One region of the Paraglaciecola sp. 25GB23A genome, then DNA from elsewhere that is predicted to be linked to it. Evidence: predicted binding sites of a transcription regulator. Region 1 holds the regulator's gene; the other holds the start of a gene.
What was found. Region 1 encodes LexA, which represses DNA repair genes until DNA is damaged. Its sites were predicted from a motif close to TACTGTATNNNNATACAGTA; they were not measured.

Region 1 (3,205 bases):
CCTGCTGGGAGGGAATAACGCCGAGGAGGGTATTGATAAGTGGTTTTGCCTACTTGCACACCATTGATATACGCTTCATCGGCATCAACAATACGGCCCAAGCGTAAGACAGTTGCATTAGCGACCTGTTCAGCATCTAGATTGATGATTTTACGCAACCACCATGAGCCACTCGTTGACTCTCCACCAGTCACCTTTTTTACGCCTGGCAAGGTGAAATCATCCCAGTGACTATCGTCAAGTTCAGGGCTGAACCAAGGAAGGGGACCAACTAAGCCAAGGTCTTGTTGATTAAGTTGAGTATACCATTGCTCGTCTTTTGCTTGGTCGGCGGCCGTGATAGCAGCAATGAGTTCATCATTGCGAAAGCGTTTACCCTCAGCGAGTGATTCAGGAAAAGTCTGTAGGGCGTCTTCACTCATCCATGCTTCGACAGGAGACCCACCTAAGGCATTATTTAAGATACCTATGGCCACACCGTTATGTTGGTATAGGGTTTTGGCAAAATACAGAGCAATGGCTGACATACCACTAATATTATCGGCAGAAGTTTTGCTCCAAGACCCTGCGGCGAAATCTTCTTGGGGAGCTTTAAAATTATAAATTTGCGGTACTTTAAACTGTCGAATAAGGGGATAATCAGCATCAGCAATATCTTGTGGATAATCTTCAGCAACACGATACATTGGCAGTTCCATATTGGACTGTCCTGAGGCGACCCATACATCACCGAAATATATATCGTTTATTTGCAGCTTATTATTGCCGATAATTTCCAGTTGATGTGGGCCACTCGCTTCCTTGGATGGAAGGTTAACTTTCCATTTACCTTGTGTAATGAGGGTTTTTGCTACGAGATTGCCATCTAGTTTTACTAATATCGACTCACCTTCATCGGCAAATCCCCATAGCGGTATTACCGTGTTGCGTTGCAAAACCATATGATCGCTGATCAACTTAGGTAAGGTGACGTCAGCAAAGGCCCATTGACTTGTGCAAGCAAGAAAGACAACTAATAATCTGCGCATGTTATTCAGCCGTAAATAAAATTTTAACTAGTCTAGCATCGCAGAGTCGAGTCTCTGATCCACTGTGAATAATGGTTAGTGACTTGGAAAATTTCATAACAGTTTAACCGTGGGGTTGGATTGTCAGAATACCTTTAAATCGACTAAACAACATAAGCTAAACTGAGTCATATCGACTGTTTTAAACAGCGCTTGAGATCTTAGATTAACTGTATATACTAACAGTTCACTGTATAGAAAAACAGGCTGTTTATGCGTCCACTAACATCGCGCCAAGAAGAAGTATTACAACTAATTAAAGATACCATGCAGGAAACCGGCATGCCGCCCACGCGAGCTGAGATTGCACTTAAGTTAGGTTTTAAGTCGGCTAATGCCGCTGAAGAACACTTAAAAGCCCTCGCGCGTAAAGGTGTTATTGACATATTGCCTGGTACCTCGCGAGGTATTAAGGTCAATGTTCCACTGGATGAGCAGCTTGAAGAGCTCGGTTTACCATTGATTGGTCGTGTGGCTGCAGGAGAACCAATCTTGGCTGCTGAACATGTTGAAGGTCACTACAAGGTTGATCCTCATTTGTTTAAACCCAGTGCTGACTTTTTATTGAGGGTCAGTGGTATGAGTATGAAAGATATTGGCATACTCGACGGGGATTTACTGGCAGTGCACCGCACAACCGACGTACATAATGGCCAAGTTGTAGTCGCGCGAGTCGAAGATGATGTAACGGTTAAACGACTAGAGAAAAAAGGACGGCAGGTATTATTACACGCTGAGAATGATGCGTTTTCGTCGATAAAAGTCGATTTAGCCACTCAAGCATTCTCTATTGAGGGTATCGCGGTGGGTGTGATCCGTAGTTCCGATTGGATGTAATCTTAAGACAGCTTATTAACTCTCATTTTTATCCTTCTTTGGGTTTTTATAGAACCAAGGCCCCTCAAATTTTTTCCTCATTAATTTCAATCAGATCAAGTTAGTAAGCTTGGTCTGATTGCCTGTATTTCTTGCAAATCTAAGTTTTTAACAAAATAATGTTCAAAAAACACACTGTTGAATAAGTTTTAAACAAAAAAGCTAGACTATTGCTTATAAAATAAGTAATTCTTATCACTCGTTTAACAATTTAGTAACAGTTTGTTGCCTTGTTAATACTCAAAGGTGGTAGACTTAATTGATTTTTGAGTTATTCAATAAATGGAATAAAAACAATAGGTTTGGCAAATGGGGTGTCGTGTGAAAAGAACTTTATCCAAAATGGGCTTGCTTAGCGCTAGCTTGCTATCTTTGCCTGCATTCGCAGAGTCCACAGCAAAGATAGAACAATATCAACTGAACATGACCAGAGGCGTAACTGACATTAGTGCTGAAGTGTATGACTTACATATGCTTATGTTTACAATATGTGTGGTGATTGCAGTTTTGGTATTCGGGGCGATGTTCTGGGCCATGTGGTTTCACCGTAAATCCAAAGGGGTTAAACCAGCCAATTTTCATGAGAGTGTTAAAGTTGAAATTGCTTGGACTGTTATTCCATTTATCATACTTATTTTTATGGCGATACCAGCCGCAAAAACCCTAATAGCGATGGAAGATGCAAGTGAGCCAGACCTGACAGTTATTGTAACTGGTTCCCAATGGAAATGGCATTACAAATACATGGATGATGGCGTTGAATATTATTCTCGACTTGCAACTCAGCCAGAACAGATCAGTGGTAAGTTTGAAAAGGGCGAAAATTATTTACTAGAAGTAGACCATCCGCTAGTTATTCCAATTAATAAGAAAGTACGTTTCTTGGTGACATCAGATGATGTGATTCACTCTTGGTGGGTACCAGACTTTGCTGTGAAACAAGATGCAAATCCTGGTTTCATAAACGATGCTTGGGCGGAAGTAAACGAACCGGGTATCTATCGTGGGCAATGTGCTGAGTTATGCGGCAAGGATCATGGTTTTATGCCCATCGTAGTTATTGCCAAAGAAGAGGCTGATTATGCCGCTTGGATAGGCGAACAAAAAACTATTATTGCCGAGGCCAAAGCGGAAGAACAAAGGCTGTTAGCCATGAATATGAGCCTGGAAGAGGCCATGACAATAGGCGAAAAAGTATATCTTGCCAACTGTGCAGCCTGCCATATGCCTAATGGCGAAGGTCTACCGGGGGTATTCCCGGC
Region 2 (3,205 bases), on a different contig from region 1:
ACAAAAAGAGATATACGCAGTTTTGCTCGATGTAAATAAGTTGATGTCGACTTATATGCCCGACTCAGAACTGTCTCGTTTTAATCAATGGCAAAGTAGTGAGCCGTTTCCGCTATCTGAAGAAACCTTACTCGTCATGCGAGAAGCAAAGCGTTTAGGTAAACTAAGTGGCGGCTTACTAGATGTGACCATTGGGCCCTTAGTTAACCTATGGGGCTTTGGACCGCAAGCGCGTCCTGAAAAAGCTCCAAGCAAAGATGTAGTCGCTGAGCTAAGCACTCATATTGGTTTAGATAAACTCATATTAGACAAAAATTCTGCCAGCAAAGCCGATCCTCGCCTATACGTTGATTTGTCTACTATCGCTAAAGGTTATGGTGTTGACCGTGTTGCGCAAGTACTTGAAGAACAACAGATCACTAACTATTTAGTGGAAATTGGCGGGGAAATGCGTTTATCTGGTAAAAAGTTAAGTGGTGCTGAATGGCGGATAGCTATCGAGAAACCTGTTACCCAAGAACGTGCTGTGGAGCGTATTATTAGTGTTGGCAATAATGGTATCGCCACGTCAGGCGACTATCGTAATTATTTTGAAGAGGATGGTGTCCGCTATTCACATCTAATCGATCCATTGACAGGCTCCCCGATTACCCATAATTTAGTGTCGGTTACGGTGGTATCTGCATCTTGTATGACGGCCGACGGACTAGCGACTGCTTTGAGCATTATGGGTAAAGATAAAGCCTTGTCACTGGCGATAGAAAATCAACTTGCTGTTTTACTGATTACTAAAGAAGGTAATGAGTTTAAAGAGTATACTAGTCCGATGTTTGATCAAATAGTCACGGTATATTAACCAGGATATTTTATGAGTACTTTTATTTTAGCTTTCGTATTTTTTGTTGTGGTTGTGGCCGCGATGTCCGTTGGTTATTGGGTTCAGAAAAAAACCATAAGCGGCAGTTGCGGTGGTCTAGGTGCCTTGGGCATTGCAAAAGCATGTGATTGCCCAGAGCCTTGTGACCGCAAGAAAGCGCGTTTGGAGCGCGAAGAACATCGTCAAGAAAAATTAAGTGAATGGAAAAAGAATCAAATTTTATAGTGGCATAACAACGCCGTTATTAATAAGAAAGGCCGGTTACTCCGGCCTTTCTTATTGACTTCTTTTGTATTTATTGCAAAATACTGTAATAACATACAGTGTTGTTGGCCATGAAAAAAATCATACATATTGATATGGATTGTTTCTATGCGGCTGTTGAAATGCGCGACAATCCCCACTTACAAAATGTCCCTTTAGCGATAGGGGGCAGTAGCGATCGACGCGGTGTCATTTCTACCTGCAACTATATCGCTCGAAAGTTTGGTGTGCGTTCAGCCATGGCCACTGCTCATGCTTTTAAACTCTGCCCAGATTTAGTCTTGGCGCCGGGTCGTATGGAAATATACAGCCAAATTTCACAGCAAATACGTGAAATTTTTAGTCGCTATACTGATAAAATTGAACCCCTATCTTTAGATGAAGCCTATCTTGACGTAAGTGATAGTGACTTATTTGGTGGTAGCGCGACCCTTATCGCTAACGATATCCGCCAAGCTATTTTTAACGAAACGCAACTGACGGCTTCGGCTGGTGTTGCTCCTTGCAAGTTTGTGGCAAAAATTGCTAGTGATGAAAATAAGCCAAATGGCATTTGTGTCATCACGCCCGATAAGCTTGATGCTTTTGTTCTCAAGCAGCCGCTGCGTAAAATTCCGGGTGTTGGTAAGGTAACCTGTGAAAAGCTCAACGCTATGGGTCTATTTACTTGCGCTGATGTGCGTCTTTTTCCTTTTGATGAACTGCTTAAGCGCTTTGGAAAATTTGGGGCCATTATTTGGGCTCGGAGCCACGGTGAAGATGAGAGAGAGCTACAAATTGACCGACAGCGAAAGTCAGTAGGTGTAGAGCGCACTATGTCCGAAGATATTCAAAATCAAGATGACTGTAGAATAATGATTCAAAGCCTATACCCTCAGCTTAAAAAACGTCTGCTTAAGTCGAGTCCTGATCTTAGGATACAAAGCCAAGGTATTAAGCTCAAATTTAGCGATTTTCAACAGACTACTGTTGAGCATCGTTGCCATGCGTTAAATCAGGATTATTTTGAAGATTTACTCCAGCAAGCACTTGCACGACAAGACGGCAGGGGTATTCGTTTGGTTGGCTTACACGTTGGTCTGTTAGCGGATACTCAAGTACAGCAATTGACCTTTGATTTTAATCACTTAATAAATATTTGATAATTTGAGTGAGCTTTTACAAAGATTAGGTAAACTTATCCGCCTTTATGCCCTAATATTTTGACTTAAGCTCCTATGTTTACTATGCCCGCCAACATCTGGTTACTAACCTTTATTCAAGCCTTGGTCATGTGTATCGGTACTATGTTGGTGCTGTCTGGCGGGGTATTAGGTGCTCAATTAGCCCCTGTTCCAAGCCTAGCTACCCTGCCTGTTGCTTTAATGATTGTTGGTGTTGCTACTGGAGTGGTGCCGATTACCCGCTTAATGCAGCGGTTTGGTCGCAAACCAATTTTTATCAGCCTGAGTCTATTGGCTTGTACCATCTGTTTTTTGATGAGTTGGGCAATTAGTCAAGCATCTTTTTTGCTGTTGTGCATGAGTACTTTCATGTTGGGTTTATGTAGCGCAGGTTTCCAACAAATACGTTTTGCCGCTATGGAGTCAGTTAGCACAGAATTAATGCCCAAAGCGGCATCAACTGTCTTATTGGGTGGACTTGTTGCTGCATTTTTAGGCCCTGAATTAGTTACCCTTGGTAATGCTTTTATTGCAAGGGAGTTTGTAGGCGCTTTTTATTTAATGGCTGGTTTACTGCTGATATGCAGCTTGCTGTTTAGTCGAATCAAAAATACCCATGCGATCAGTCTACCTAGTCAAACTGCAGCAAGGCCACTTAAACTGATTGCCCAACAACCTATCTTTATTCTCGCAGTCTCGTCCTCAGTGGTAGGTTATGCTTTAATGAGTTTTATTATGACTGCCACTCCTGTGCATATGCATGTAATCGAACACCATAGTCTTTTACATACTAAATGGGTTATTCAAAGTCATGTGTTTGCCATGTTTTTTCCTTCCTTATTTAGTGGTTGGTTGATCAGTAAATTAGGCGTTAATAAAGTTATTTTTATGGGTATTGGCG

Region 2: dinB (DNA polymerase IV) is a predicted target of LexA. The motif match lies at 1,184-1,203, and genes of this name have one in related genera.

The regions. Positions count from the first base shown of each region.
Region 1 covers NZ_JBDYKM010000015.1:64,099-67,303, reverse strand. The annotation lists gene ABKW31_RS16685 (sialate O-acetylesterase) at 1-1,028, opposite strand, end outside; gene lexA (transcriptional repressor LexA) at 1,281-1,904, shown strand; gene coxB (cytochrome c oxidase subunit II) at 2,286-3,205, shown strand, end outside.
Region 2 covers NZ_JBDYKM010000005.1:160,836-164,040, reverse strand. The annotation lists gene ABKW31_RS11110 (FAD:protein FMN transferase) at 1-856, shown strand, start outside; gene nqrM ((Na+)-NQR maturation NqrM) at 869-1,102, shown strand; gene dinB (DNA polymerase IV) at 1,213-2,283, shown strand; gene ABKW31_RS11095 (MFS transporter) at 2,359-3,205, shown strand, end outside.